One region of the Actimicrobium sp. GrIS 1.19 genome, then DNA from elsewhere that is predicted to be linked to it. Evidence: predicted binding sites of a transcription regulator. Region 1 holds the regulator's gene; the other holds the start of a gene.
What was found. Region 1 encodes sigma-54, which starts transcription at its own class of promoters, with help from an activator protein. Its sites were predicted from a motif close to TGGCANGNAANCTGCTTT; they were not measured.
Positions count from the first base shown of each region.

Region 1 (16,284 bases):
AATCCGGAGATTTGCCGGAAGGCTATGAGCGCGAGTTGCTGGAGCCCTTTCTTGACAGCGCCGCACTGGAAGTCTCACGTGCGATCCAGTTCTTTTTTACCTCTACCCCCTACACCCGCATCGATCAGATATTTCTCGCCGGTGGATGCGCAATCATTCCCGGCCTGGTCGACACCGTCGCCGGGCGTACCAAGATTTCGACCTCGGTGGTCAGTCCGTTCAAAGGCATGCAGCTCGCCGCGAATGTGCGTGAAAAACAACTGCGCAGCGAGGCACCAGCCTACCTGGTTGCTTGCGGGCTGGCCATGCGGAGGTTCGACCAATGATTCGGATTAACCTGTTACCGCATCGTGAAGAGCGGCGCAAACAAAGAAAGAACGCATTTATTGCGATGATGGTCGCCGCAGCGGTGATCGGCGGATTTCTGGTGCTGATCGTCGGCGTTGTGATCGCCAACAAGATTTCCAGCCAGACCCAGCGCAATGAATTCATCAAGGCCGAGAACAAGAAACTTGATGAGGAAATCAAGGAAATCGCCAGCCTGAAGGCCGAAATCGAATCGCTCAAGGCGCGCCAGCAAGCGGTCGAAGACTTGCAGGGCGACCGCAATCAACCGGTGTATCTGATGGATGAACTGGTCAAGCAGATTCCGGAGGGCGTGTATTTGCGCTCGTTCAAGCAGGAAGGGCAGCGCGTGGCGGTCAATGGCTATGCCCAGTCCAACGAGCGTGTCTCCGAATTGCTGCGCAACCTGAGCAACAATTCACCATGGCTTGAGCGTCCGGACCTGATTGAGATCAAGGCGACCACGCTGGGCCAAAGCAAGGACGCCAAGCGGGTATTTGACTTCACCGTCAATGTCGGTATCAAGCGTCCGCGCGACAAGGATCAGCCTGCACCTGGCAGCCCGGCAGGAAAAACGACGGCTGCCGGCGCTGAGCCGGCTCCACCAAAATAAGCGAGAGACCTCCGATGGCAGATCTGAAAAATTTGGGAGAATCATTGGCCGCGCAGTTTCGCGGACTCAATGGACGGCATCCCGGTCAGTGGCCGATCGCACCGCGCCTGTTGTGCGCGTTCGGCGTCCTGGTCCTGGTTTTGGTGCTTGGCTGGTTCGGCTACTGGAGCGGCCAGATCGACGAGCTCGACGCGGGTGAGGCCGAGGAAATGAAGCTCAAGGAGGCCTACAAGGGAAAGATCCAGCAATCGATCAATCTCGAAGGCCTGCGCAAACAAAAAGAGCAGGTCCGCGAATATGTTGCGACGCTGGAGAAGCAGTTGCCAAGCAAGGCGGAAATGGACGCACTGCTGTCGGACATCAATCAGGCGGGTGTTGGACGCGGCTTGCAATTCGAATTGTTCAAGCCCGGTCAGGTTGTCGTGCGTGACTATTACGCCGAGTTGCCAATCGATATCAAGGTCACGGGCAATTATCATGATGTCGGCGCATTTACCAGCGACATTGCCAACCTGCCGCGCATCGTTACCCTCAATAACATGTCGTTGACCGCAGGCACCACCGGCACCCTGACGCTCGACGCCGTCGCAAAGACTTTCCGCTATCTGGATCCGGAAGAAGTGGTGGCACAACGCAAGGCCGTTGCCGACAAGAAGGTGAAACCATGACGACATTGCGACGCGGCGGCGGGTTACTGCTCGCGGCCACTTTATTGGCGAGCCTTGGTGGATGCGGGGACAGTGGTGTGGCCGAAGTGACGGAATGGATGAAACAGGTCAAGCAGGAGACCAGAGTCTCCATTCCAAAGCTGTCGCCACCTAAAATTTTCACGCCGTATTTGTACAGCGGGAAAAATACCGTGGATCCCTTCAACCCCAGCAAGCTGGCAATTGCTTTTGCGAAACTGCAAAGCAATAACTCCAAATTCAAACCGGATCTTGAGCGTCGCCGGGAGCCGCTTGAGGCCTATCCGATCGATACGCTGAAAATGGTCGGAACGCTGCAAAAACCGGGTCTGAGCTACGCGTTGATTCAGGCTGACAAGACGGTGTTTCAGGTTAAGGCAGGAAATTACGTTGGGCAGAATTTTGGGATGGTGTCCCGCATTACCGAGACCTCCGTCGATTTGAAGGAAATTGTTCAAGATGCGTCCGGCGAATGGGTCGAACGCAAGGCAACGTTAGAATTGCAGGAGACCAAGAAATGATCGCATCAAGCAAATACGTCGGACCATTCAATCAGCTCGCGCGAAAGGTGTTGGCGCTGGTTGGCATGATCGCCCTGCTGGGTGGCGCAGGTGTCGTTCACGCACAGGAAAATGCGATCGAATCCATTACTGCCAATCAGCAGGGTGCCAATGTCATCGTCAAGATCCAGTTGAAAAATGCCGTGGTCAAGCCGCCGATCGGATTTTCGATCACGAGCCCGGCCCGCATCGCCCTGGATTTCGCCAATACGACGAACGCGACCGGCAAGACGGCCCAGGACATCGGTTTGGGCGAGGTGCGAAATGTCAACGTGGTGCAGGCAGGTGAGCGCTCGCGACTGGTCTTCAATCTCAGTCGCGCATTGAACTACGCGACCATCGTTGAAGGCAGCGCGGTCATCGTCACCATCGACGGCTCGGGCGGACTGGCAACTCCCGTCAATTCGGCTGGCTTGCCGGTCGTTTCGGCAACCAGGGCGCCAGCAGGAAAACAACAAATCAGGGATATCGATTTCCGGCGTGGCGTCGCCGGCGAAGGCCGTGTCGTCATCGACTTGCCGTCCAATCAAATGGGTGTCGATGTGCGTCAGCAAGGACAGACCATCGTCGTCGATTTTCTCAAGGCCGGCCTGCCAGAAGTGCTGCGCCGCCGCATCGACGTGGGTGACTTCGGCACGCCCGTCAAGTTCATCACGACTTCACCGCAAGGCGACAACGTCCGGATGGTGATCGAGCCAAAAGGCCTGTGGGAACACAGTGCCTATCAAAGCGACTCGCAGTTGGTGATCGAGGTGCGTCCGATCAAGGAAGAGCCGAACAAGCTGGCACAGGGCACCCAGGGATACCGCGGCGAAAAGCTGTCACTGAATTTCCAGAGCGTTGAAGTGCGTTCGGTGCTGCAAGTGATCGCCGACTTCACCGGACTCAACATCATTACCAGCGACACCGTGACCGGCAACCTGACGTTGCGCCTGAAGGATGTGCCGTGGGATCAGGCCCTGGACATCGTGATGCAGGCCAAGGGCCTGGACATGCGCAAGAACGGATCGGTACTGTGGATTGCGCCGAAGGATGAACTGCTGACCAAGGAAAAACTGGAACTCGAACAACGCGCCCAAATCGCCGATCTGGAACCGCTGAAAACCGAAACCTTCCAGCTGAATTATCAAAAAGCCGATGCCTTCAAACTGGTGTTCGGCCTTGACAGCTCTTCGGGCGACACCAAGAACCGCATTCTGTCCAAGCGTGGCAGTGCGGCCATTGATCCACGCACCAACAAACTGATCGTGACCGACATCGCCGCCAAGCTGGAAGAAGTGCGCAAGCTGATTCAGGTCACCGATGTCGCCACCAAGCAGGTGCTGATCGAGGCACGGATTGTGGAAGCCACCGACACCTTCAGCAAGAATCTGGGCGCCAAGCTCGGCTTCACCGATTTGCGCACGCTGCGCGGTGGTGATACCGGCTATCAGATCGCCGGCAATAACCGGGTCGGACTCACGGGTAATTATCTGGGAATTGGCGAGCAGACGGGTCAGGCGACCGTTACTGACCAGAGCTATATTCCCAACTCCCAATTCGTCAGCCTGCCGGCTGCTGGGATCAATGGCGCCAATGCAGGCAGCCTGGCAATCAGTCTGTTTTCGGCAGCGGCCAACCGCTTCCTGAATCTGGAGCTGTCCGCCCTGGAAGCAGATGGCCGCGGCAAGATCATTTCCAGTCCGCGCGTCGTGACGGCTGACCAGCAACAGGCCTTGATCGAGCAGGGCGAAGAAATTCCGTACCAGAAAGCCACCAGCAGCGGCGCGACCTCGGTCGAGTTCAAGAAGGCCAACCTGAAGCTGGAAGTGACGCCGCAGATTACGCCCGACGGCAACATCATTCTGACTGTCGACGTCAACAAGGACAGCCGCGGCATCCTGACCACCGGCGGCTATGCGATCAACACCAAGCACGTCAAAACCAATGTGCAGGTCGAGAACGGCGGCACGGTGGTGTTGGGCGGGATCTTCACCCAGCAGGAACTCGATCAGGTCACGAAGATTCCATTTTTCGGTGACATTCCGGTGCTCGGAAACCTGTTCAAGCAAACTGGCCGGACCAACGACAAGACTGAACTGCTGATTTTCATTACACCGAAGATCGTGGCTGAACGTATTACGACGCGCTGATAGAAGCGGGTTTGCCATCACCGATTGTCGAAAAACTGAATTGTTAGGGTAAAGAAAATGACCTCCAAGTTGAAAAATCGTATGCTGTCGCGATTCGCCGTTGCAGCTATTGCGACACTTGCCATTGTCGGATTGACCGCATGCGGCGGCGGCGGAGGCGCGGCGGGAACCACCGGCGCTGCCGGAAGTGGAAAGACTCCCGTTACTCCCATCACGCCCGTCACCCCAGTAGTTCCCGTTACGCCAGTCACTCCAACGGTTGCGCCAGTACCCAAGTTAACGATTACCTTGTTTAGTGGCACGACCTCGACGTCATCAGTGAGTGCGTCCGGTGTGACAAGCGCGAAAGCGACAGTGGTTGACGATAATAACAATCCGGTCCGTGGCAAGCTGGTGACATTTTCCGGCGACCCCGCACTGATTAAATTCAATCCCGCATCCGGATCGGTACTGACGGATGCGGTCACCGGTATCGCAACTGTTCAAATCTTGCCTGCGGGATTGTCGTCCGGTGGCGCCGGAACGTTGAGTGCATCGGCCACGGTGGTGCCCGCTGCGGGTGGCACCGGTATCCTCACCGCCGGCACGCTCGATTTTCAACTATCTCCTGGTAGTTTGACTCTGACATCACTCGACGTGCAGTCTTCCACGCCGCTGGCAGCCTATGGCACGAGGTCAGTTTCCGTCACGGCAAACATTGATGGCGTTGCCGCAACCAATACGCCGATACAAGTGACCTTCGCTTCCAATTGCGGAGTCGTGGCGCCGGCGACCGTAACCACTGATGGCACGGGCAAGGCGTCCTCGACCTATACTGCCAACTCCACCACGATCCCCGGTTGCGCAGGTGCCAATGTAACCATCACGGCGGGCGCAGTGAGCGCTACTACACTGAGCGGAGCTATCGCCGTGCAGCCGACACTGGCAACCAATCTTCAATTCGTCAGCGCTGCGCCACAGCTGATTTATCTGGTGGATTCGGTGGGTGCGACACAATCGCAAGTAACATTTAAGGTGGTTGATTCCAGCAACAACACGCAGGCAGGTCAACCTGTGAATTTGTCCCTGGCCAATTCGGCACCGGGCGTGTCATTCGACACGGTCGGTAACACCGGAACTGTGACACAAACAAGTAATTACGCCGGCTTGGTTTCGGTCCCCGTATTTTCCGGTTCGATTCCGACCTCTCTTCAGGTTAATGCGGTGCTGGTGTCGAATCCCTCGGTGAAGGCGAAGTCAAACACTTTGTTGGTCGCATCAGGAGTTCCGGTTCAATCTGCGGCGAGTATCGCTGCCGAAAAGTTGAGTATCGAGGGCTTGTTTACTGACGGGGTCACAGACAAGATTACTTTCTCACTTGCGGATCGTCAGGGCAATCCTGTTCCAGTTGGTACCTCGGTAAACTTCGTGAGTAGCTCCGGGGTTATGGTTCCGGCGACTTGCGTCGTACCTGCCGCTCTCGATGGCACCTCGACGTCAGCCTGCACCACCACGATTCGCTCGCAGGGAACGCGTCCTGCAAATGGTCGAGTAGCCATCCTGGCTTACACGCCTGGTGAGGAAGATTTTGTCGATGCAAACGGGAACAACGTTTACGACTTGGGCGAAAGCTTCACCGATCTCGGTAATGCTTACCGCGACGATAATTTTGACGATGTTTTCAACGCAGGCGAATTCGTTGTGCCGCGCACCAAATCGCCTGGATCGACCGGATTGACCACTTGTCCCGTAGTTGGTAATTTCAAGGGCAGTCCCGACACCTGCGACGGCGTTTGGGGAGTGGTCGATGTCCGGGGTCACATAATGGTGGTGTTTGCAAGCGGCCAGGCGACTTTCAGCGCACTTGGCACGGCGCGCCCGAACGGCGTTCGGTTTACGGTCGCTGACGTGAACGGCAACAGCATGCCAACCGGAACCAAGATAGAGGTTACTGGAAGGGCAGCTATTGTGGGCGGAACGTGCACGGCGATAGTCACACCCACGCCAACCATCATTCCGAACCAAGTCGGGCCATACACCGCAAAGGTAACCGTCGATCCGGCCTGTGCAGCGGGCGACTTCGTCGATATCACGGTGACCTCACCTGCTGGCCTGGCGACAAGTACAACCCTGACGCTGACTTGACCTGACACGTTGACGCAACTACCGGTGGCTCGGTGCTCGCAGCACCCGCCACCGGTTTTTTTTGCACGGCACATGTATTTTCAAGATTAAGACGGGCGCGGTTGCACTTAAAATTGCGTCGGACGAGATGCTTACTGATTCCCAGACGGCAAGTTGCTTTGATGATGGCTATAACGTGATACGAAACATCTTTCTCATCGGCCTGATGGGCTCCGGCAAAACCACGGTCGGCCGAGCCCTCGCCAGAAAACTCAACAAACGGTTCATCGATTCCGATCATGAGATAGAGGCGCGTACCGGCGCCTCTATTCCATTGATCTTCGAGATCGAAGGCGAGGCCTCGTTTCGGCAGCGCGAAGCGGAGGTTATCCGCGAGCTGGTAACCCTCGACAACGTCGTGGTCGCCACCGGCGGCGGCGCCATCCTGAATCCGGCGAGTCGGGGCCTGCTGGCCGCAAACGGCACCGTCATCTATTTGCGCGCGAGCGTCAACAGCATCTTGCAGCGCACCAGCCATGACCGCAATCGACCGCTCTTGCAGACGGCCGACCCGCGCCAGCGCATCGAAGAACTGTCGCGTGAGCGCGAGCCGTTGTACCGCGAGATTGCAGATATCGTCATTGATACCGGCCGGCCTAATGTACAATTTTTGGTGAATGCCATTCTTAACCAGCTCGACCAGACCGGTTCGAGTGCCGCCAATTCCGCCATGCCTTCACACCATCACCTGTCGAATCCCCCGCCTGCCGCTTGCGCCGACGCGACCGTCACGCTGGAAGTCAGCCTCGGTGATCGAAGCTATCCCGTTGCGATCGGCCCGGCCCTGCTCGATGACGTCACGCTGATGGCGCGTCATGTGTGCGGGGAGCGCGCCGCTATTGTCACCAATACCGTCGTCGCACCGCTTTACCTGGAACGCGTCACGCGTACACTGGCCGCCGCCGGCAAGCAGGTCACCGCGATCGTGCTGCCAGACGGCGAGGAAGAAAAAACCTGGGCGAATCTGATGACCATCTTCGATGCGCTGCTGGCCAACAAATGCGACCGCAAGACGACCCTGATCGCGCTCGGCGGCGGCGTCGTCGGTGACATGACGGGTTTCGCCGCCGCCAGCTACATGCGCGGCGTGCCGCTGATCCAGATACCCACCACATTGCTGTCGCAGGTCGACTCCTCGGTGGGCGGCAAGACCGGCATCAATCATCCGCTCGGCAAGAACATGATCGGCGCGTTCTACCAGCCGCGTGCCGTGATCGCCGACACCGCGACACTCGACAGCTTGCCGGCACGCGAACTGTCGGCCGGACTGGCCGAAGTCATCAAGCATGGCGCGATCATCGACGCCGAATTCTTCAGCTGGATCGAAGCCAACATGGCCGCCCTGCTGGCCAAAGATCTTGCTGCGCTGGCGCATGCGATTTTGCGTTCCTGCGAAATCAAGGTCGAGATCGTGCGTCAGGACGAGCGCGAAGGCGGCATCCGCGCGATCCTGAATTTCGGGCACACCTTTGCGCATGCGATCGAGGCTGGCCTCGGGTATGGCACCTGGTTGCATGGCGAGGCCGTCGGTTGCGGCATGGTCATGGCGGCCGATCTATCGCACCGGCTCGGGTTGCTCGACGCCCTGTCGAAAGAGCGCATCACCGCCCTGGTCAAGGCCGCAGGGTTGCCAGTGGTGGCCCCCAATCTTGGCGTCACCAACTGGCTGGAATTGATGCAGGTCGACAAGAAGAACGAAGGCGGCACGATACGCTTTATCCTGCTGCAACCGTTGGGGGCAGCGAAGATCGACACGGTTCCCCCAGCGATGCTGGCGGCGACGCTGCAGGCCTGCGTCGCGTCAGCCTGATCCCTACCATCCGCCTGAGGTAACGATGCCGCACGAATTGAATCTGGCGGTGTATGCCGCCCATCCCGCCGCCTCGACCGGTCGCCAGTTCGCCGAGCCGGCGCCGGCTTCCCGCTCCGAGTTTCAGCGTGACCGTGATCGCATCATTCACTGTGCGGCGTTCCGTCGCCTGGAGTACAAGACCCAGGTGTTCGTCAATCACGAGGGCGATCTGTTTCGCACGCGCCTGACGCACAGCATCGAGGTGGCCCAGATCGCGCGCTCGATCGCCCGTAATCTGCATCTGAACGAGGATCTGGTCGAAGCAATTTCGTTGGCGCACGACCTCGGTCACACGCCGTTTGGCCATGCTGGCCAGGATGCGCTCAATGCCTGCATGGCCCAGCATGGGGGCTTCGAACATAACCTGCAAAGCCTGCGCGTGGTCGATGTGCTTGAGGAGCGCTACGGCGCCTTTGATGGCCTGAATCTGATGTTCGAAACGCGTGAAGGAATCCTGAAACACTGCTCGTTGCATAACGCCGCAACATTGGGCGCCATCGGCCAGCGTTTCATCGACCGCAAGCAGCCGACGCTGGAAGCGCAGTTGGCCAATCTGGCCGATGAAATCGCCTACAACAATCACGACATTGATGATGGCCTGCGCTCGGGTTTGCTGACGGTCGCGCAGCTTGATGAGGTGGAGCTGTATGGGCGGCACCGGCGCGAAGTCGAACAGATTTTTCCGGGTATTAGCGGACGTCGCGCCATCAGCGAAACCATCCGGCGAATGATCAACGCGCTGATCGTCGATCTGATCGATGCCTCGCGCGCGCGCATCGACGAAGCCCGCCTCGGCAGCGTCGATGACGTGCGCAACGCGGCGCCGTTGATTACCTTTTCACCGGCAATGCAGGCACAGGCGACACTGCTCAAACAATTCCTGCGCAAGAACCTGTATCAGCACTATCTGGTCAATCGGATGACGAGCAAGGCGCGCCGCATCATCACGGAATTGTTCGGAGCATTTATCGACGAACCGCGCTTGCTCTCACCTGATTATCAGGCCCCGGCCGGCGACGATGCGGCGCAATTGCGCAAGGTGGCCGACTACATTGCCGGCATGACTGACCGGTACGCGATTCGCGAGCACCGCCGCATTTTCATGGTCGACGAAATTTGACCCGAATCGACTCAGGCCAGCGCGCGCAGCGGGTGGGCGTGGGCCGGCCAGGCCGGCACGAAGAACTGTTCGATCAACGCCGGCGTTACCGCCTCCAGCGTGGCCGGTTGCCAGGCCGGCTGGTTGTCCTTGTCGATGACGACGGCCCTGACTCCTTCCAATACCTCGCCGTGTTCAAACGCGCGTCGCACCATCGTGCGCTCCATGCGCAAGCAATCCGCCAGATTGAGCGACGCACCGCGCCGCAACTGGCTCAGCGTCACACACATCATCATCGGCGAGCGTTTTTGCATGACGGCAGCGGACCGTTGGGCAAAGTCACTGCCATCCTGCGCCAGCGAGGCAACGATTTCCGGCACCGAATCAAACGCAAAGTGCCGCTCGATCGCAGCGCGATGTTGCGCCAGCACGCCGCTCAACGGATCGCATTGCGCAGCGAATGGGGCCGCGAAATTCCGGATCGCCGTACGCAGATAAGCATCTGTCGAATCGGCGATCAGCGCCTGCAACGCCGGCAGCTCGGCCGCCGGCACGAACAGGTCGGCCAGGCCCGCATACAGTGCGTCGGCGGCAGTGATGATCTCACCGGTGACGCCGAGCCAGGTGCCGAGCTGACCCGCTGCGCGCGACAGGAAATGGCTGCCACCGACATCCGGAAACAGGCCGATGTTCACCTCGGGCATGGCCATCTTGGTGCGCTCGGTGACGATGCGCAGCCGATTGCCTGCACCGCCCTGCGCCACGCCCATGCCGCCGCCCATGACGATGCCATCCATGATCGCCACATAGGGTTTCGGGAAGTTATGGATCAGGTGGTTGAGTGCGTATTCTTCCGTAAAGAAGTCCTCCAGCAGGGCGCTGCCGCCAGTCGGTGTGGCGGTGCCGGCCTGATGAAAGAAACGGATATCGCCGCCCGCGCAGAACGCCTTTTCGGTGCTGCCGCGGATCACCACGGCTGCCACGGCTGCGTCGTCGCGCCAAGCCAGCAATTGCTCGGTCAGTCGCCGCACCATCTCCAGCGACAACGAGTTGAGGGCCTTCGGGCGATCCAGTGTGATGATGCCGGTGGCGTGGTTGCGTGCGGTGTGAATGAATTCGGTCATGGTAATGTGTCGAGTTGGGCAGACCGCAAGTGTACCGTTGACATCCTCCCCCGTCTCAGCCTGATGGCTGCCGCTTGTGCGAAAACGAAGGGATTCCTACTGCGCATGCAGAACCTCTTGCACGTCGCTTCGGCAGGTTCCTGCTGCTGACGGACTGATTGCTCCGTTCACTTCACAGGCGATCCGGGCCGTGTCCGGCCCTTCTTCAGTACTCGGTTTAGAAAGTTGCGCTAGGGCGCGATCGAGTACGTTGATCGCGCCGACGACATCGGCGTTGTTCTGGTACCGGCAAATGGTACACAGAAACGCCGACTGGGTCTTTCGGTTGGCTTTGTCGACATGCCCGCAGCACGGGCAAGTCTGGCTGGTATGGTGGGCGGGCACCTGCATGAAAAATCCGCCATTCCAGTTGAGCTTGTACGCGAGCTGGCGGCTAAACTCGCCCCAGCCCTGATCGTGGATCGACCGGTTCAATCCTGCCTTAGCACGCACGTTCTTGCCCGGGGTTTCAACAGTCCCCTGCGCCGACCTTGTCATGTTCACGACCTCTAAATCTTCGACCGCGACCAACGCGTGGTTGTTGCTGATAGTCGTTGTCGTCTTGTGCAGGAAGTCATTTCTCTCATTGGCGATGTCACGGTGAATTGCCGTGACTTTGGCCTTGGCTTTTCTCCAGTTGCTGCTGAATTTCACTTTTCTGCTCATGCAGCGCTGGTATTTCGCCAGGCGCTGTTGGTGCTTCTTGAAACTGTTCAATGGTGCGATGAATGCGCCATCTGACAGGGTGGCGAAACGCACAATGCCGAGGTCAATGCCGATGGCATCGGTTGCCACCGGCACCGGCTCTATGACCTCATACTGCGTCTGTACCGACACGAACCAGTCGCCGGCTGCCGCGCTGACGGTGGCGTTGCGCGGCGTGCCGAGCAGCGTCCTGCTGTTGCGGTAGCGGATCCAGCCAAGCTTGGGCAGGAAGATTCGTCCGTTGCCCTGATCGACCTTGAACTGCTTTGCGTCCGGGTAACGGAAGCTGTCAGCCCGACCCTTCTTCTTTAATGTCGGGAAGTCGGCCCGACCGGCGAAGAAGTTCTGGTACGCACGATCGAGGTCTTTTAGCGCCTGCTGTTGTGTATGCGCCGGCGCGTCCGACAACCATACTGTAGCCGGCGCTGCGCGCCAGCCGGTCAGGTGTTTGCACATCGCCGCATAGCTGATGTACTTGCCGCCAGCGGCGTAGTTCGCCTGCTGCAGGTTCAATGCCAAATTCCACACCTTGCGCCCACAGCCGGCGAAGCGGCGCATTGCGCGCGTGTTCGCACCGTTGGTGCGTAGGCGGTATTTGTAAGCGCGTTGAATTAGCATACTCGAACATTACCGTGTCGGAATGCAACGTGACAAGCGAACACGTCAACATCTTGGCCGGCAGCGCCGACCGTGCCTATGACTTCAACCTGAAGGGCGGGGCTTGCCGCACACCTGGTCAAAATCAAAAAGGGCGCATCGAATGCGCCCTCAGTGGAGTCATGCCGGTCTGCCCGGCAACCAGTCTGATCAGGAAGTGGAGACGAGGATCGCAGCCGGGTCAGGGATGTGCTTGATCGCGTCGTGCTGATGTGCCTGCAACTTGGTTTTGTATTTGATAACTTGCCGATCGAGTTTGTCGATCAAAGCGTCGATGGCCGCATACAAATCATGCGCAATACTTTCGACGTGCAGGTCTTTGCCACGCAGGTGCAGGTTGATCTCTGCTTTTTGCCGCTTTTCTTTTTCAGGAAGTTTATCGACGGTCAGGATGACAGCGATATCAATGACATGATCGAAATGGCGTCGAATACGCTCAAGTTTGGTTTGCACATATTCGCGGATGGCAGGGGTCACTTCGAGGTGATGTCCACTGATTGTGAGATTCATACAGCGCTCCTTTGAATAGTGCCGCTGGCGGTTCGGTGTGTGCGCGGTCAGACTGGCACGTCCGAACACAACGACAGGTACGACATGAAAAACAAAACTACGGAGAAAACTACAAAGCCTTGCGCAGGGCCACAGGAGGGATCTTGAGCGCTTCGCGATATTTTGCGACGGTACGTCTGGCGACGACCATGCCCTGTTCTCCCAACATGTCTGCAATTTTACTGTCAGAGAATGGAATTTTCGGGTCTTCAGCTCCTATCAATTGTTTGATGAGTGCCCGGATCGCCGTGGAAGACGCTTCGCCGCCAGCTTCGGTGGCGACATGGCTGCCAAAAAAGTACTTCAGCTCGAACATGCCATGCGGGGTCAGCATATATTTCTGGGTTGTCACACGGGAAATAGTGCTCTCGTGTAGACCCAGTGTATCAGCAATTTCACGCAAGACAAGCGGGCGCATGGCGACGGCGCCGTGCGAGAAAAAGTTGCGCTGGCGGTCGACGATGGCCTGTGCCACGCGCAAAATCGTATCGAATCGCTGACGCATATTCTTGATCAGCCACTTGGCTTCCTGCAGCTGCGAAGTCAGCGATGCGTCGCCCTTGTTTTGCTTCAGGATGTTGGCGTACAGCGCATTGACGCGCAGGCGCGGCATCACATCATGATTGAGCATCACCTGCCAGTTTCCGCGCAGGCGCTTGACGATCACATCCGGCACCACGTAGTCGGAGGTGCCGGAACCAAACAGCGCACCCGGGTGCGGATTGCATTGCCGGATCACGCATTGCGCCTCGCGCAGGTCCTCGTCGTCGCAGTCGAGGATTTTCTTGAGCTTGCCGAAGTCGCGCTGGGCGAACAGGTTCAGATGCTGTTCGACGATGCCCAGCGCCATGCGCCGGGTGACCATCGGAACACTGGGGAAGCGCCGGATCTGCAGCGCCAGGCATTCGGCCGCATTGCGGGCGCCGACGCCGGCCGGATCGAAGCTCTGCAGCAGTTTCAAGGCAATGCTCAACTCTTCCGCTTCGACTTCCAGCTCGGCCGGAAGTCGTTCGTGGATGGCCTCCAGCGTATCGTCCAGATAACCGTTGTCGTTGAGCGCATCAATCATCAACTCGATCAGCGCCCGGTCGCGCGGGTTGCGTACCGTCACACGCATTTGTTCGAGCAGGTGCTCGCGCAAGGTCGAGACCGGCGCTTCCAGCTGTGGCCGCGAGTCTTCGTCGTCCGGTGTCTTGCCGGTGCGCGCAACATCGTCAAAACTCCAGTCACTCTCGCCATTGACGGCCGACTCGGCCGACTCATTCTGGTCCGGTGCGCTGCCGTCACTGTCGCTGGATGGCGGCGGCGCGTTGGCGTCCTCGCTGGCACCCTGCTGCCGAATGCCATCGGCGCCGATGGCGCCGTCGGCGAGCAGCCGGATCGAGTGGTCGAGCGGATCATCCAGCCGCTCCAGCAACGGGTTATCCGAGAGCATTTGCTCCAGCTCCTGATGCAGTTCGAGCGTCGACAGTTGCAGCAGCCGGATCGACTGCTGCAACTGCGGCGTGAGCGCCAGATGCTGCGAGGTGCGGAGTTGAAGGGACTGTTTCATGCGCGCGGAGGAACTGGCTTCACATGCGGAAGTGTTCGCCCAGATAGACGCGCCGGACCGACTCATTCTGGATGATGTCGTCCGGGCGCCCGCTGGCGAGCACGGCACCCTGGTTGATGATGTACGCGCGGTCGCAAATGCCGAGCGTCTCGCGCACATTGTGATCGGTGATCAGCACGCCGATGCCACGCTCTTTCAGGAAGCGCACGATGCGCTGGATCTCGATGACGGCGATCGGATCAACCCCGGCGAACGGTTCATCGAGCAGCACGAAGCGCGGATTGGTAGCGAGTGCACGCGCAATTTCGACGCGCCGCCGTTCGCCACCGGACAGCGACATGGCTTGGTTGTCGCGCAGCTTTTCGATCTGCAAATCGTGCAGCAAGGTATCGAGTCGCTTGTCGATCGCCGCACGCGTCAAGGGCTTGCCGCCATCGCGCTGCAATTCCAGCACCGCGCGAATGTTGTCGGCCACGGTCAGCTTGCGAAATACCGAGGCTTCCTGCGGCAGATAGGACAGTCCCAGCACGGCGCGCTGATGGATCGGCAGGCGTGAGATATCGGTGCCATCAAGGCAGATCGCGCCGGCGTCCGACGGCACCAGCCCGACGATCATGTAGAACGACGTGGTCTTGCCGGCGCCGTTCGGGCCGAGCAGGCCGACCACCTCGCCACTGGCGACATCGAGCGAGACGTCGCTGACGACCTGCCGCACGCCATAGCTTTTTTGCAGGCCGCGCACGCTCAAATTGCTCTGGCTCATTTGGCGCCACCTGCCGGGACGGCCGCAGCCGGCGTGGTGATGCGCGGCTGGATCACGGCCTTGATGCGACCGCCGCCGGGCTTGCTCTCGCCACCGGCCGGGGTGTTGTTGACGGCAAAAAATTCGCTGCGGCTATCGTAGGAAATGAATTCGCCCTCGACTTCGTCGGTGGGTTTGTTGCCGTCGAGTCGACGCATTCTTGCTTTCGAAAAGAGTTTCACCAGTTCGGTCTTGCCGTCGTATTCGATGCGTTCGGCCTGCCCGTCCATCCACAGGTCGGGACCCCCATCACGCTTCTGGCGGAAACTGGCCAGGGCGCCGGGACCGGCGTACAGCGTCGCAAACTGATAGCCGGCGGCATCCTGCGTCACCACCACGCGTGCGGCTTTCATCGTCAAGGTACCGCGGGTCAGGATCACGTCGCCGGTAAAGGTGTTGATCTGCTTGACGTCGTCATAGGCCATCTGGTTCGCATCGACGACCGTGGGCTTGGTGGAGTCAGCTTTCTCAGCATGCACGCTGGCCATCAGGGCAGCGTTGAGCATGAGCAAAAAAAGGAAGGAAAACAGTTTCATGGAATGTCCAGGTGATGTCATGCAATCGGGTTGGTGCGCACGGGCTATTTCGCCACTGCCGGCACGTAGACGCCATGCACGCGACTGGCCAGGTCAAGCTGGCGCGTGCTGTTGTTGGCGACCATGCCAGTGCCGTGCAGCACGGTAGTCCCCAGGGCAAGTTCGACCGGTTTGTCGGTTTTCATGATGTCGTCGTCGGGCAGCAGCAGCAAATACGTCGAGATCATGTGAAAGCGTTCGGAGGCGCCCGAGGCCGGGCGGTTGACATCGACATTGCCGATCATCTGGATTTCGGAGCTGCCGCTGTTGACCAGCGCGCGATCGGAGTGCATCACCGTCGCCGGTCGACCACTGACCAGGTTGTTGACAATCGGCCGGGTAACCTCGAACGAGTCGTCTTTCGGATTGTGGACCAGCAAGTCGCCGGAAATGTTGTAGCGCGCGTTGCTTGCCTTGGCCATTTTGACGAAGGTGAATTTCTGCACGTAGTAGTCGGGTGCGGTGCGCACCGGCCGCGTGGCGCCGGCGTCGCCGCTCTTGCGCAGCACTTCAAGAACCCAGTAACTGCCCAGTACCAGCACCAGGCTGAGCGTGACCAGGATTGCCAGCCGAAAGCGGTTGGCGGTGACCGCCCGATTCATGCCAGCCACGGCGCCAGTGCCGCCTCATAGTTGCCTTGCGCACGCAGTACCAGATCACACAGCTCGCGCACTGCGCCCCGACCGCCCGCTGCGGTCGTGATGTAATGCACGCGCTGGCGCACTTCATCGTGACCGTTTGGCACACTGACCGCAAATCCGACCTGCCGCAGAATCGGCAGGTCAATCACGTCGTCGCCAATGAAACAGCACTGGGCGACAGTGACACCGG
Region 1 covers NZ_JAXCHT010000004.1:192,950-209,233, forward strand. Annotated here, with positions in the region: gene RCH09_RS05410 (pilus assembly protein PilM) at 1-326, shown strand, start outside; gene RCH09_RS05415 (PilN domain-containing protein) at 323-958, shown strand; gene RCH09_RS05420 (type 4a pilus biogenesis protein PilO) at 973-1,626, shown strand; gene RCH09_RS05425 (pilus assembly protein PilP) at 1,623-2,165, shown strand; gene pilQ (type IV pilus secretin PilQ) at 2,162-4,336, shown strand; gene RCH09_RS05435 (hypothetical protein) at 4,394-6,460, shown strand; gene aroKB (bifunctional shikimate kinase/3-dehydroquinate synthase AroKB) at 6,666-8,309, shown strand; gene RCH09_RS05445 (deoxyguanosinetriphosphate triphosphohydrolase) at 8,335-9,471, shown strand; gene RCH09_RS05450 (enoyl-CoA hydratase/isomerase family protein) at 9,483-10,574, opposite strand; gene RCH09_RS05455 (RNA-guided endonuclease InsQ/TnpB family protein) at 10,671-11,876, opposite strand; gene hpf (ribosome hibernation-promoting factor, HPF/YfiA family) at 12,126-12,485, opposite strand; gene RCH09_RS05465 (RNA polymerase factor sigma-54) at 12,595-14,076, opposite strand; gene lptB (LPS export ABC transporter ATP-binding protein) at 14,096-14,839, opposite strand; gene lptA (lipopolysaccharide transport periplasmic protein LptA) at 14,836-15,414, opposite strand; gene lptC (LPS export ABC transporter periplasmic protein LptC) at 15,459-16,055, opposite strand; gene RCH09_RS05485 (KdsC family phosphatase) at 16,052-16,284, opposite strand, start outside.

Region 2 (16,284 bases), on a different contig from region 1:
ACCATCGATCCGGCAAACACGCAACCGGCGGTGAAGTAACCCGCCACCACCGGGCTCAGGCCGTACTGGCTGTTGAAGTAAATCGTCAATGACGATGCCAGCCCGGAGAACCCGCCGAAGGTGACGCTGTAAAAAAACATGAACCACCATGCGTCCTTGTCCTTGAGTACCTTCAGATAGTCGATCAGCGATTTCGGCGGCGGCGCGGAGGGCGCGTCCCTGGCGAACACCATGTATACCACCAGCGCGACGCCGAGCGGAATCAGGCACAGGCCGAACACATTCTGCCAGCCGTAGGCCAGCGCCAGCGCGGGTGCAAACAGCGCGGCGAAGGCGGTGCCCGAGTTGCCGGCGCCGGCGATGCCGAGTGCGGTGCCCTGATGCTCGGGCGGATACCAGCGCGACGCCAGCGGCAGCGCCACCGCAAAGGCGGCGCCGGCGACGCCGAGGATTACGCCGAGTGCGAGGATGGCATGGTAGCTGTCGAGCTTGCCCTGCCAGGCCCACACCATCCCGGCGATCACGATCACCTGGCCGATCGCACCGGCGCGTTTGGGCCGCAGGTGGTCGACCAGCACACCCATGACGATGCGCAGCAAGGCGCCGGCCAGCAGCGGCGTCGCGACGATCAGGCCTTTTTGTGCGGCAGTCAGGCCGAGGTCATGGGCGATCTGCACGCCGAGCGGGCCGAGGATGACCCACACCATGAAGCTGAGATCGAAGTAGACGAAGGCTGCCAGCAGCGTGGGCGTGTGGCCAACTTTCCAAAACGTGGATTTTGTCATGGTGACAGGTCGCGGTCAGTGAGTGTGCGTCATGCAATGCAAGCGCCATGCCATGCAAAATTTGTGCGAAACCGGCTTTGCACGAATTATGCGGAGACATTTCGGGCGTCGCACCAAACGGAACCGGGGTGCGCGTCGCCTTGGTGCGCTTTCCATCGGTCAATGGTGCAACCGCGTCCGCAAGTACTGGCACCAGACTTGCTTTGTGACGAGGTACAGACGGTCATCACGCATACAGCGAGGAAGCAACATGAAGAAACTCAAACTAGTCATGGTTGGCAATGGCATGGCGGGCGTGCGTACCCTGGAGGAGCTGCGCAAGCTGGCGCCGGACATTTACGACATCACCGTCTTTGGCGCCGAACCGTATGCCAACTACAACCGCATCCTGCTGTCGCCGGTGCTGGCGGGCGAGCAAACCATCAAGGACATCATGTTGAATGATGTCGACTGGTATACCGACAATGACATCACGCTGCATCTTGGCAAGAAGATCGTCACCATCGACCGCATCAAGCGCCTGGTGATCGCCGACGATGGGACCACCGCGCCGTATGACCGGCTGCTGATGGCGACCGGCTCGAACCCGTTCATGTTGCCGGTGCCGGGCAAGGAGCTGGAGGGCGTGATTTCCTACCGCGACATCCACGACACCAACACCATGATCGCTGCTGCCGCCACCCATACCGATGCGATCGTCATCGGCGGCGGCTTGCTCGGACTGGAAGCCGCCAATGGATTGAAGCTGCGCGGCATGAACGTGACGGTGGTACATCTGCCCGATTCGCTGATGGAACGTCAACTTGATCCGGTCGCTGGGAAGATGCTGCAAAAGTCGCTGGAAGACCGTGGCCTGAATTTCCTGCTCGGGAAAAATACAAAAGAGTTGATCGGCACCGACGGCCGCGTCAGCGCCATCCGCTTTTCCGACGGCAGCGAAGTGCCGGCGCAACTGGTCGTGATGGCGGTGGGGATTCGACCGAACACCACGCTGGCCGAGGCAAGCGGGCTGTATTGCAATCGCGGCATCGTCGTCAATGACACCATGCAAACCTATGACCCGCGCATCTATGCCGTCGGCGAATGCGTCAATCATCGCGGCACGGCGTATGGACTGGTGGCGCCGCTGTTCGAGATGGCCAAGGTCTGTGCCAACCATCTGGCCAACTTCGGCATCGGCCGCTATCAGGGTTCGGTGACGTCGACCAAACTCAAGGTCACCGGCATCGACCTGTTTTCGGCGGGCGATTTTCAGGGCGGCGAAGGGACCGAGGAAATCATCCTGTCGGACCCGATCGGCGGCGTCTACAAGAAACTGGTGATCAAGGATGACAAGCTGGTCGGCGCCTGCCTGTACGGCGATACGGTCGACGGCAGCTGGTACTTCCAGCTGCTGCGCGAAGGCAAGGATATCGCCGAGATCCGCGACACGCTGATGTTCGGCGAAGCCAACACCGGTCGTCCCGGCGATGTCGGGCACGAAGGATTTACCAAGGCCGCCGCAATGCCGGATGCGGCCGAAGTGTGCGGCTGCAATGGCGTCTGCAAGGGCACCATCGTCAAGGCCATCAAGGAGCAGGGTCTGTTCACGCTCGAGGACGTGCGCAAGCACACCAAGGCGTCGGCGTCGTGTGGTTCCTGCACCGGGCTGGTCGAACAGATTCTGATGTTTACCGCCGGTGGCGATTACTCGCAATCGAGCAAGAACAAGCCGATGTGCAATTGCACGGACCACACCCATCAGGAAGCGCGCGATGCGATCCGCGCCGAGAAGTTGCTGACCATCGCCGATACCATGGCCTTCATGAGCTGGCGCACGCCGAACGGTTGCGCCAGCTGCCGGCCGGCACTGAACTATTACCTGATCTCCACCTGGCCGCACGAAGCGAAAGATGATCCGCAGTCGCGCTTCATCAACGAACGCGCGCATGCCAACATCCAGAAGGACGGCACCTATTCGGTGATCCCGCGCATGTGGGGTGGCGAAACCAATGCGTCCGAATTGCGCCGCATCGCCGACGTGGTCGACAAGTTCAAGATTCCCACCGTGAAGGTCACCGGCGGCCAGCGCATCGATTTGCTCGGCGTGAAGAAGGAAGACTTGCGCGAAGTCTGGAGCGATCTCGGCATGCCATCGGGACTGGCCTATGCCAAGGGCTTGCGCACGGTGAAGACCTGTGTCGGTTCCGAATGGTGTCGCTTCGGCACCCAGAATTCGACGCTGATGGGGCAGCAACTTGAACGCGCGCTGGCGCGCATGTATGCACCGCACAAGGTCAAGCTGGCGGTGTCGGGCTGCCCGCGCAATTGCGCCGAATCGGGCATCAAGGATGTCGGCGTGATCGGCGTCGATTCGGGCTGGGAGATTTATGTCGGTGGCAATGGCGGCATCAAGACCGAAGTCGCGCAATTCCTGGTGAAGCTGAAAACCCACGAAGAAGTGCTTGAATATGCCGGCGCCTTTCTGCAACTGTATCGCGAGGAAGGCTGGTATCTGGACCGCACCGTGCATTACCTGGCGCGGGTCGGGCTCGATCATGTCAAGCGCGCGGTGGTCGAGGACCACGCCAATCGCAAGGCCTTGTACGAACGCCTGCTATTCTCGCTCGATGGCTTGGCCGATCCGTGGCATGAGCCGGAAAAAGCCCAGGTCGATGTGCGCCAGTTCGCCCCGTTGTCCGTGTGATTGTGGAGAGGTCTTTGATGAATCAATGGAAAGTGATTTGCCGCGTCGACGAGATTCCCGTACTCGGCGCACGGGTGGTGCAGCGCGCCGGTCAGGTGCCGGTGGCACTTTTCCGCAATGGCGCCGACAAGGTGTTCGCGCTGCTCGATCAATGTCCGCACAAGGGCGGACCGCTGTCGCAGGGCATCGTGTTCGGCGAACGGGTTGCCTGCCCGCTGCATAACTGGACCATCGAGCTGGAATCCGGCTGCGCCGTCACGCCGGACGAAGGCTGCACCCGACGCTTCGCGGTGCGCGTCGAGAATGGCGAAGTCGCGCTCGACCTGCAGGAGCTGGCCGCGGCATGAGTCTGCCGACGGCAACGCACGACATCAAGTCGACCTGCTGCTATTGCGGCGTCGGCTGCGGCGTGCTGATCGACACCGATGGCGCGCAGATCACCGGCGTGCGCGGCGACCCGGAGCATCCGGCCAACTTCGGCCGGCTCTGCACCAAAGGCAGTACGCTGCATCTGTCAGCGCAGCCAATGTTGCAACTGCAGGCGCGCGCGCTGACGCCGGAACTGCGCACGCAGCGCGACCTGCCGCGCACCACGGCCAGCTGGGACGACACGCTCGATGCGATGGCGCAGAAATTCGCCGACACCATCCGCACACATGGGCCGGACAGCGTGGGCTTCTACATATCCGGCCAGCTGCTGACGGAAGACTATTACGTCTTCAACAAGCTGGCCAAGGGCCTGATCGGCACCAACAATGTCGACACCAATTCGCGCCTGTGCATGTCGAGCGCAGTGGCCGGCTACAAACAGACGCTCGGCGCTGATGCACCGCCGGCGTGCTACGAAGACATCGAACTGGCCGAGCTGATTTTCATCGTCGGCTCGAACATGGCGTATGCCCATCCGGTGCTGTACCGGCGTCTGGAAGAAGCGCGCAAAAATAATCCCAACCTGAAAGTCATCGTCGCCGACCCGCGCCGCACCGACACCGCGCGCGATGCCGACCTGTACCTGCCGATCCTGCCGGGCACCGATGTCGCCCTGTTCAATGGCATGCTGCATATCTGCCTGTGGGAAGAATTGACCGACGTCGGCTTCATTGCCGCACATACCGAAGGCTTTGCCGAACTCAAGCACACGGTGCGCGATTACACGCCGAAATATGTTGCCGATGTATGCGGCATCGCCGAAGCCGACCTGCTCACGGCGGCGCGCTGGTTCGGGCAGTCGCGCGCGGCGTTGTCGCTGTATTGCCAGGGCCTGAATCAATCGGCGGCGGGCACCGCCAAGAACGCAGCACTGATCAATCTGCATCTGGCCACACACCAGATCGGCAAGCCGGGCGCCGGGCCGTTTTCATTGACCGGGCAACCGAATGCGATGGGTGGACGGGAAGTCGGCGGCATGGCGAATCTGTTGTCGGCGCATCGTGACCTGGCCAACCCCGAACACCGCGCCGAAGTCGCGCGGCTGTGGGGCATCGAGGCCGTGCCGGCGACGCCCGGCAAGACCGCGGTGGAAATGTTCGAGGCAGTGCGCAGCGGTGAAATCAAGCTGCTCTGGATTGCCTGTACCAATCCGGCGCAGTCGATGCCGGATCAAAAGCTGGTGCGCCAGGCGCTCGAACGCGCCGAGCTGGTGATCCTGCAGGAAGCCTACGCCACCACCGCCACCGCGCCGTATGCCGACATCCTGTTGCCGGCCACATCGTGGGGCGAAAAGGACGGCACCGTCACCAATTCCGAACGCCGCATCACCCGCGTCAACGCGGCCGTGGCTGGTCCGGGCGTGGCGCGCCATGACTGGCAAATCGTGGTGGATTTTGCGCGCCGCCTCGAGCGCTTGCTGGGGCGCGACACCACGCTGTTTCCGTTCGACAGCGCTGAATCGATCTGGAACGAACATCGCGAGTCGACGCGCGGACGCGATCTCGACATCACCGGCTTGTCGTATGCCATGCTGGCGCAAGCGCCGCAGCAATGGCCGTTTCCGGAGGGCGCCGCGGCCGGCCGCAAACGCCTGTACGAGGATGGCGTCTTCCCGACCGCGTCGGGCCGCGCCGGGTTCGTCAACACGCCTTACAAGCCGGTCGCCGAACCGATTGACGCGCGCTTTCCGTTTCGCCTGAACACCGGGCGGTTGCGCGACCAGTGGCATGGCATGAGCCGCACCGGCACCGTCGCCCAACTGTTCGCGCATGCCGCCGAGCCGGCGATCCTGATGGCTCGGGCCGACATGGATCGACGCCTGATCGACGATGGTGACATGGTGCATGTCACCAGCCGGCGCGGCTCGCAGATTTTCCCGGCGCAAGCCAGCGACGAGATGCGTGCCGGCCAGGCCTTCATCGGCATGCATTGGGGTGAAGAATATGTCTCCGGCCGCGGCCACGAAGGCGCGGGTTCGCACGGCGTGAACGCCTTGACATCGCCGGCGCTGGACCCGAGTTCAAAACAACCTGAATTGAAGCATGCCGGCATCAAGATACTGAAGGCTGAACTGCCCTGGCGTTTCGTGGTGTTCGGCTGGGTCGCACCGGATCAGGTGTTGCGGCTGCAGACCGCCTTGCGTCCCTACCTGCGGCAGTTTGCTTATGGCTCGTGCACGCTGTTCGGCCGCGATCGGGTCGGCGTATTCTTTCGGGCGGCCGACGATTATCCCGCCGCGCCGGAGCTGGTGGCGCAGATCGAGTCGCTGTTCGGCATTGCTGGCGCCGGCGTGCTGCGCTACGACGACCGCCGGCGCGGCAACGCCCGCCATATCCTGGTCGAGAACGGCAGGCTGGCGGCGTTGTCGCTGGCCGGCGATGTCGCTGCGGAGCGCTGGCTGAAACCGTATCTGGAGAGTGAGCAATCGGTCGCCGCATTGGGACGCTTGCTGCTGTCGCCTGCGTCGACGGCGCCGCAGGGTTTTACTGCGCGAGGGCGGATTATCTGCAACTGCTTCAATGTCGCCGAGAGCGAGATCGCCACGACGCTCGACGCCCTCGACGGCCCGCCGGAGGCGCAACTGGCGGCATTGCAGGGGCGCTTGAAATGTGGCACCAATTGCGGATCGTGCGTACCCGAGCTGAAAAAAATCATTCTCGCGCAGCGCCCGGTGCTGCAGGCCTCTGACTGAAAAATCCGCTCGGCCGGCGCTTCGGTGTACTCTGCAGGCATGGAAAACAGTCAACCGGGCGAACCGCTGGCAGCAGCGCGCTTTATCAAGGAAATCGGTCGCGGCAAGGATGGTGCGCGCAGCATGTCGCGCGACGATGCCACGCTGCTCTTCGCAGCGATGCTGGAGGGGCGCGTGTCGGATCTCGAACTCGGCGCGATTCTGCTGGCGATGCGCATCAAGGGCGAGTCGATCGACGAAATCGGCGGGTTTCTGGAGGCAGCGGAGGCATCGTTTGCGCCATTGTCGGCGCCGCTGGCGTCGCCTTACGCCCCGATTGTCATTCCAAGTTATAACGGCGCCCGGCACATGGCCAATTTGACGCCCTTGCTGGTGTCGGTGCTGGCCAGGCACGGCGCGCCGGTGCTGATGCATGGCGTGCTGCAGGATCCCAACCGTGTCACCAGCGCCGAGATTTTCCAGGAGCTAGGCCTGCCGCTGTCACGCACTCCTGCACATGCCGAAGCGCAGCTGGCAAGCGGTGCGCCGGCCTTCATTCCGATCGAGGTGCTGGCGCCGCAACTGGCGCATCTGCTGTCGTTGCGGCGCATTCTGGGCGTGCGCAACTCGACCCATACGCTGGTCAAGATCATGCAGCCGTTTCGCCAGCCCGCGTTGCGCCTGACTTCCTACACCCATCCCGAATATCTGGAAATGCTCAGTACCTACTTCGCGACGGCGGCGCCGCATGCACGCGGTGACGCATTCCTGATGCGCGGCACCGAAGGCGAGACGGTCGCCAATGTCAAGCGTGCACAACGCATCGACTGGCTGCATCAGGGGCAACGCAGCACCCTGTTCGACAAGCAGGAGCGCGCCGATGCCGCCCCGGATCTGCCGGCTGAACGGGATGCCGTGACCACGGCGCGCTGGATCGAACAGGTCCTGGCCGGGGCACGCGAGGTACCCCCGGCGATTGCCGAGCAGGTCGAACACTGCTTGCAGGTTGCGCGCATCGTGCGTGAGCGCACAGATGTTGAGCGCGATCACTGACAATCTCTGCAATTTGATCGACTCTGGCGGCACCCTTGCGGGAGTGCACGGCAGGAACTAAATCCATCAGGTGCTGACAAACGGGACGCCCGCAATTCTCGTCGGCTGTTGCCCGGCATCTCTTTCATCTGTATTACTTTCCCGTTGGAGGACCCATGGGGTCATGGACGCTACCGTCCTTTGCGTATACGCAGGCGCTGCACTGGAATGCGCTGCTGTTGTTCGGCGCGCTGCTTTTATTGGGCTTGATTGCCGGTCAACTGGTGCAGAAAACGCCCTGGGTGCCGCGTCTGACCGGCTACCTGCTGGTCGGCTTCGCACTCGGCGGCGGCGGCCTGAACCTGCTGTCGGGCGATGTGCTGCAGGTCGCCACCATCTTTGCCGATATCGCGATGGCGTTGCTGGTGTATCAGCTGGGACGCTACGTCGATGTGCGCTGGCTGTTGCGCGAGAAGTGGCTGCTGGCGACCGTGCTGGCGAGCGCGGTGCTGTGCTTTGCTTTCGTGTCGCTGGCAATGATCTGGTACGGCACCTCGACTACGCTGGCCTTGCTGGGCGGTGTGCTGGCCATCGCCACCGGACCGGCGGTAGTGATGGTGGTGGTGCGCGATCTGAAGGCCGAGGGACAGATCACCCGTCGCCTTGCCGCGATGGCGGCGTTGAACAATATCGTCGCGCTGCTGGTCGCCTACGCCTTGTTGCCAGTGGTGGCGGCCGAGCACGACACGCCGTTTCTGACGCTGTTCGCGCACACGCTGTATTCGCTGGTCGGTTCGGTCCTGCTGGCGACCGTGACGTACCGCGTGATGATGCCGCTGGCACGTTGGCTGGGACGCCAGCGCAGTCGTCAATTTGTGCTGGTGATTGCCCTCATCACCCTCACCATCGGCGCCGCCCATGCACTGCAATTGCCGGTGCTGCTGACGATGCTGATTTTTGCGATCATGTCGAAAAACATGGACCTGCAATATGATTTGATGGAGCTGGAGTTCGGGGTCGCCAATGAACTGTTCATCGTCATGCTGTTTGTGAGCATTGGTGCGGCGATGCAGCTGTCGAGCCTGGGTTCGGTCGGGGTCATGGTGGCAATATTGATTGGCGCGCGTTTCCTGGCCAACGCCTGCGGTATCTTCATCTTTACCCGTCCCGCCCGGCTGAGCCTGCGCCATTCGGCCCTGCTGACACTGGCGACCCTGCCGATGGCCGAAGCGGGTCTCGGGCTGGCGCAAATCACCTATCTGTATCCGAATACCACTGCCCAGGTCGGACCGCTGCTGGTCGGTTGCCTGGTCGTGCTGGAGCTGGTCGGTCCGGTCGCCACCCAGTTGGCGCTGAAGCTGTCCGGCGAAAGCGGTCGTAGCTGATGAAGGATTCCACCATGATCGACCTGCAAGAAACCCGCGCCGATGCCGCCATCCTGCCATTCACCGAGTCGGCGCCGTTCACGATGGGCATCGAGCTTGAGCTGCAACTGGTCAACCGCCGCAATTACAACCTGGCCACCGATGCGGTCGATTTGTGGGGCCTGATCGAGCCGCGCGATCTGAAAGAGCAGATCAAACTCGAAATTACCCAGGGCATGATCGAGCTCAACTCGAAAGTGCATACCCGGGTCGATCATTTGTGCGAGGAACTCAAGGGCCTGCGCAGCGCGCTGGTCAATGGTGCGCAGCGCCTGAACATCGACATTGCCGGCGGCGGCGTCCATCCGTTCCAGCGCTGGAGCGAGCAGCGCATTTCACCCGATGAGCGGTTTCATTATTTGCATCGCAAGTATGGCTATCTGGCCAAGAGCTTCACCGTATTTGGCCAGCACATTCATATCGGCGTGACCAGCGGCGATGACGCCATGTATCTGACGCACGGCTTTGCCCGTTTCGTGCCGCACTTCATTGCGCTGTCGGCCGCGTCGCCGTTCTACCAGGGCGTCGATACCGATTTCGATTCGTCGCGCAGCAACGTGGTGCGGGCCTTCCCGATGGCCGGCACGATGCCGGTGCTGCACCGCTGGTCGCAGTTCGAGGCCTACTACGAGAACCTGCGCCGTATTGGCGTGATCAACAGCATCAAGGATTTTTACTGGGACATTCGACCCAAGCCGGAATACGGCACCGTCGAGATCCGCGTCTGCGACACGCCGCTGACGATCGAGCATGCGGCGCTACTGGGCTGCTACGCGCAGTTGCTGGCGCGCTGGTTGTTGACCGAGCGACCACTGACGATCTCGGACGATTTTTATCTGCTGTATCAATTCAATCGCTTTGAAGCCAGTCGCTACGGCCTGGAGGGCGACATCGGCCTGGTCGACGCGAACGGCGCGCCCACCGAAAAACTGCCGATTGCCGTCGATCTGCTGGACCGGTTGCAAGACCTGGCGCGTTACACCGTCAACGAGGCTGAGGAGCAGGCGCTGCAGAAATTGCGGCAGCTGGCCCAGGAAAAGGTCAATGACGCCGGCTGGCTGCGGCGCACCTTCCGCCAGCGCGGCTCGCACAATGATTTGATGCGGCTGGCGTCGCAACTGTGGATGACCAGTACGGCAACACCGCAGGCAGGCTAACAACCGTACAATCACGCTTTTTCCAGCAATCCGGTTTCCCCATGGCAGAACAGTTTGATGTTGCAGTAATCGGCGCCGGCGCCGCCGGCATGATGTGCGCCGCCGTGGCTGGCCAGCGTGGCCGCCGTGTCGTGCTGATCGACCATGCCGACAAGCTGGCCGAGAAGATCCGCATCTCGGGTGGCGGTCGTTGCAACTTCACCAATCTCAACACCGGTCCGGCCAATTTCCTGTCGCAAAATCCGCATTTTTGCAAAAGTGCGCTGGCACGCTACACGCCACAGGATTTTCTCGGCCTGATCAAGCGCTACCGGATCGGGTACCACGAAAAACACAAGGGCCAGCTGTTCTGCGATAACTCGGCCGAAGACATCATTGCCATGCTCAAGGCGGAATGCGGCCTCGGCAACGTCCACTGGCGCATGCCATGCAAGGTCAGCGGCGTCAGCCACGGCGAGGGCGGGTTCGTGATCGGCACCGACGCCGGTGAGTTGCACGCCGCCAGTGTCGTGATCGCCACCGGCGGGCTCTCCATCCCCAAGATCGGGGCGACCGATTTTGCCTACCGCATCGCCAGCCAGTTCGGTCTCAAGATGATTGAAACCCGACCCGCACTGGTGCCGCTGACCTTTGATGCCGAGGCCTGGAAGCCGTTCGTCGACCTGGCCGGCATCGCACTCGAGGTCGAGGTCAGTACCGGCAGCAAGAAAACCGGCGGCGCGTTTCGCGAGGACTTGCTGTTTACACATCGCGGCCTGTCGGGCCCGGCGATCCTGCAGATATCGAGTTTCTGGCAGCCCGGCACCGAATTGACGATCAATCTGCTGCCACAGGCGGCGCTTGGCAAGCAGCTCATTGAAGGCAAGGGCAGCGTCAAGAAGAACCTCGGCAACGTGCTGGCGCAGCTGCTGCCGTCGCGACTCTCGGCCGGCTGGCTGGCGCGCAACGGCTTTGACGCCGAAGCGCGGCTGGCCGACCTGCAGGACAAGCCACTGCAGCGTCTGGGCGACTCGCTTAACAGCTGGCAGGTCGCACCCAACGGCTCGGAGGGGTACCGCAAGGCCGAAGTGACGGTCGGCGGCGTCGATACCCGCGAACTGTCGCAACAGAGCATGATGGCCACGCGCGTGCCGGGCTTGCACTTCGTCGGCGAGGCGGTTGACGTCACGGGCTGGCTGGGCGGCTACAATTTCCAGTGGGCATGGGCTTCCGGCTTCGCTGCGGGCAGTTCTGTTTGATCCACGCGCCACCGGGGCTCTTGTGCGCCGGGTTTCCACCTCTGAAATTCCATGCAACTGCACTTTTTGCCATTCCCGGCGACATTGGGCCTTCCTTTCGCCGATGGAACCTGCTAGACTCGCGCTCTTCCCTTGAAACGTCGGTTTTTTAATCTAACTCATGACAACTATTCGCCTTAAAGAAAACGAGCCTTTCGAAGTCGCCATGCGCCGCTTCAAACGCACCATCGAAAAAACCGGCCTGCTGACCGAGTTGCGTGCGCGCGAGTTTTACGAAAAGCCGACCGCCGAACGCAAGCGCAAGCTCGCTGCCGCAGTAAAGCGCCATTACAAGCGCATCCGCAGCCAGCAATTGCCGAAAAAACTGTTCTGATTCGCTTGGCCGCATCCATTGCGGCTGAAATGCAAGCCCGCTCCGGCGCCTGTCCGCAGCGGGTTTTCGCATTTTGTGATTTATTTGCCGTCTAATCCGGCATTGACTGAACAAGGAGCCTGCACATGAGCCTCAAAGAACAGATCACTGACGACATGAAGGCCGCCATGCGCGCCAAGGAAACCGTCAAGCTCGGTACGATTCGCCTGTTGACCGCTGCGATGAAGCAGAAGGAAGTCGACGAGCGCATCGAACTGACCGACACGATGATCCTGGCCATCATTGAAAAAATGATCAAGCAGCGCAAGGACTCGATCACCCAGTTCGAAGCCGGTGGACGCCAGGACCTGGCCGACATCGAAAAGACCGAGCTGGCGATCCTGACCACCTATATGCCGGCGGCGCTGTCCGACCAGCAGGTGCAGGCCGAAGTCGACGCCGCCATTGTTGCCAGCGGCGCGGCCGGAGCTCAGGACATGGGCAAGGTGATGGCGATCCTGAAGCCGAAGCTGGCCGGGCGTGCTGACATGACGGCCGTCTCGGCTCTGGTGAAAGCGGCGCTGACCAAAGCCTGATGCGCCACTCGCGTCGCGTGCTGCCGTGATCCCGCAATCATTCATCCAGGACCTGCTCAATCGCGTCGATATCGTCGACGTGGTCGGGCGCTATGTGCCGATGAAAAAAGGCGGCGCCAATTTCATGGGGCTATGTCCGTTTCACAATGAAAAGTCACCCAGCTTCACGGTAAGCCCGACCAAGCAGTTTTATCACTGCTTCGGCTGTGGTGCGCACGGTACTGCGATCGGTTTCCTGATCGAATACTCCGGCCTGGGCTTTGTCGAGGCAGTCAAGGACCTGGCACAGGGCGTTGGCATGGTGGTGCCCGAGAGCGACGACAAGATGCCGCCCGCCCAGCGCGCCGAACACCAGGCCAAGAGCCTGGCCCTGACGGAAGCCATGACGCGCGCCTGCGATTATTACCGCCTCGAATTGCGCACCGCCGAGCGCGCCAAGAATTATTTGATCGGACGCGGCCTGACCGGCGAAATCGCCGCCCGTTTCGGGATCGGTTACTCGCCAGATGGCTGGGACAGTTTGCGCACCGTGTTTCCGGACTATGACGCCAGCGCACTGGTCGAGGCCGGTCTGGTCATTGACCGCACTGACGAGGAAGGCAGCAACCGCAAGCGCTATGACCGCTTTCGTGACCGGATCATGTTCCCGATCCGGAATACCAAAGGGCAGGTGATCGGCTTCGGTGGCCGCATTCTCGATAATGGCGAACCGAAATACTTGAATTCGCCCGAGACGCCCCTATTTCAGAAGGGGAACGAGTTATATGGGCTGTTTGAAGCCCGGCAGGCGATTCGCGATGCCGGATATGTCTTGGTGACCGAAGGCTACATGGATGTGGTGGCGCTGGCGCAGCTGGGATTTCCGCAGGTGGTGGCCACGCTCGGAACAGCCTGTACCGCAACCCATGTGCAAAAGCTGTCGCGTCAGACCGATCATGTGATCTTCAGCTTCGATGGTGACCGGGCCGGACGCAAGGCAGCCCGGCGCGCGCTGGAAGCCAGTTTGCCGTATGCCGCCGATAACAAGACGATCAAGTTTTTGTTCTTGCCGTCGGAGCACGATCCCGACAGTTACGTGCGTGAGCACGGCACCGCCGGGTTCGAGCAGCAAGTGCAGGATGCGATGCCGTTGTCGCAATTTCTGTTGAAGGAAGTCGCCGGCGACAACGATTTGTCGACCTCGGAAGGGCGCGCGAAAGTGCAGTTCGACGCCAAGCCGCTGTTGCAGGCGATGCCGGCATCGTCGTTGCGTTTGCAGATCGTGCGCGGACTGGCGCAACTGACGCAGGGCACCCCGACCGAAATCGAGTCGCTGTTTGAATTGAGCAATCCGGTCGGACGCAGCCGGGCGGCGCCGCCGCGCAGCAAGCGCACGCCGCCGGTAGGACTGGAGTTGCAAGTGATGCGTCTGCTGGTCGCGCATCCGGCGCTGGCGATGGAGCTGGACGACGATGCGCTCAAGGCGATGGTGCATTTTGTGCCGGATAACGCTGCCATGTTGACGCAATTGGTCAGCGCCGGCCGGCAAATGGGCGAACATGCCAGTTTCGCGACGTTGTCGGAGCATCTGCGCGCATCCGGACAGGATTTCGACAGCATGATTGCCGAGATTGCCGCGGAACCGGAGTCGGACCGGGATACGGCGCGCCTCGAACTTGCCGGAGCGGTCCGTCAGACTAAAATGAAAGTGCTCAAGGCCGAGCAGGAGCGACTGGCCGCCGGCGGCATGAAGCAGCCCGAGGAATTGATGCGTTATCGGGAACTGAGCTTGAAGCAGGAACAGTTGCGGCGCGAGGCCGAAGATGAAATTGCACGGCGATGAGACCAAAAGACAGCATGAACGGACGCACATTGCAGTTGCGTGCACGTTTCGGGTCGTGTTTTGAGGTGTTCGAACGATGTCGTATGTTATCCTTGAAAGCTTTTGATTCAAGGCCTTAGAGCAATTGTCCACCGCCGCGCAGCATGGTGACGGGCAAAAAACAAGAACAGTGCGCCGACTCGGCAAACCAGGCACGCTGCGGGCAGGCAATTCCGCTCCGGTGTCTTTTGCAAGTGCGCATACAGAGCAACCTTTTGTAAGTTGATCCATGGCGAATGCAATGAAGAAACCCGCGAAACCTGCGACGCTCCCTGTCAAGACGACCAAGCCGGCAGCACAGCGATCCGCCGCACCAAAGTCCGAAGCGAAGATCCCGACCGCAAAACCTTCACCGCATGGAACGACTGAAAAAGCAGCGACCAGGAAGTCAACGACAAGCCCGACACGGGCCACCCTGAAACCGGAATCGAAGGCGGCCTCTGCGCCAGCGATCAAGGCTTCAACGAAAACTCATGCAAATCCGGTATCAGCGCAATTGAAAGCTCCTGTGACAATCAAGAAAACCGAATCGAAATCTGCCGCCAAACCTTCTGACAAAGCCGTTGCCAGCGTCGCGCCGAAAGTCGAGAACAAGCCCGGCGTGAACGTCATGATTACCGCGACGGTTAGCCAGACCACCGATGCTGCCACGCTGGCCGCCATCGATACGTCGAGCTATGTGCTGCCATCGATCAAGGTGCCGGGACGGCGCGGACGCAAGCCGAAGGAATTTCAGCCTGAGAACGACGAGGTCGCCGCGCTCAACGCCGTCGAGCGCGCCGAACTGAAGGCCGCCGACAAGGCCAAGGCCAAGGATCGCAAGGCCAAGGAAAAGGCGCTGCTCAAGGATGCGTTTTCCAACGACACCGAAGCCACCGAAGAAGAGCTGGAACGCCGCCGGCAAAAACTCAAGACCCTGATCAAGCTCGGCAAGGAGCGCGGGTTCCTGACGTACGCCGAAATCAACGATCACCTGCCTGAAAACATTGTCGACCCGGAAGCCATCGAAGGCATCATCGGCACCTTCAATGACATGGGCATCGCGGTCTACGAGCATGCGCCGGACGCCGAGAGTCTGCTGCTGACCGACAATGTCGCCACCGTCGCCAGCGATGACGATGCCGAGGCTGCCGCCGAAGCGGCGCTGTCGACCGTCGACTCCGACTTTGGCCGCACCACCGATCCAGTGCGCATGTACATGCGTGAAATGGGTTCGGTCGAACTGCTCACGCGCGAAGGCGAAATTGAAATCGCCAAGCGGATCGAAGACGGCCTGAAAGACATGATCCAGGCGATCTCTGCCTGTCCGACTACCATCGCCGAAATCCTCGCTGCCGCCGAACGCATCGCCAACGATGAAACCAAGATCGACGAAATTGTCGATGGCCTGGTGGACATGAACGTGTCCGAGCCCGCCTTGCCGGCCGCCGCAAGTGGCGCCGCTTCTGAGGACGACGAAGAGGAAGAAGAAGAAGGCGATGAAGCCGCCAGCGATGAGGTCGAGGGCAATGCCTCGGGCGCGGCCGGGTTCACCGCCGAGCAGATCGAGCAACTCAAGCGCGAATCACTCGAAAAATTCCGCACCATCTCGACCCAGTTCGACAAGATGCGCAAGGCTTACGAGAAAGAGGGCTACAACTCGAAGCCCTACGTGAAGGCGCAGGAAACCATTTCGAGCGAACTGCTGAGCATTCGCTTCACCGCCAAAGTCGTCGAGAAACTGTGCGATACCTTGCGCGGCCAGGTCGACGAAGTGCGCCACATCGAAAAGCAGATTCTCGACGTCGCCGTCAACAAATGCGGCATGCCGCGCAGCCATTTCATCAAGGTTTTCCCGGGCAATGAAACCAATCTGACCTGGGTCGATGGCGAAGTCAGTGGCCACCATTCGTACAGCATCATCCTCGGCCGTAATGTGCCAACGGTGAAAGAGCTGCAGCAAAAGCTGATCGACCTGCAAGCCCGCGTCGTGTTGCCGCTGCCCGACCTGCGCAACATCAACAAGAAGATGGCTGCCGGTGAAATGAAGGCGCGCAAGGCCAAGCGCGAAATG
Region 2 covers NZ_JAXCHT010000010.1:104,801-121,084, reverse strand. Annotated here, with positions in the region: gene RCH09_RS09520 (nitrate/nitrite transporter) at 1-785, opposite strand, end outside; gene nirB (nitrite reductase large subunit NirB) at 1,036-3,471, shown strand; gene nirD (nitrite reductase small subunit NirD) at 3,489-3,818, shown strand; gene RCH09_RS09505 (nitrate reductase) at 3,815-6,592, shown strand; gene ybiB (DNA-binding protein YbiB) at 6,632-7,624, shown strand; gene RCH09_RS09495 (cation:proton antiporter) at 7,780-8,988, shown strand; gene RCH09_RS09490 (YbdK family carboxylate-amine ligase) at 9,003-10,184, shown strand; gene RCH09_RS09485 (NAD(P)/FAD-dependent oxidoreductase) at 10,226-11,422, shown strand; gene rpsU (30S ribosomal protein S21) at 11,583-11,795, shown strand; gene RCH09_RS09475 (GatB/YqeY domain-containing protein) at 11,921-12,370, shown strand; gene dnaG (DNA primase) at 12,396-14,192, shown strand; gene rpoD (RNA polymerase sigma factor RpoD) at 14,461-16,284, shown strand, end outside.
Region 2: the regulator sigma-54 is predicted to act here: its motif matches at 973-990, upstream of nirB (nitrite reductase large subunit NirB).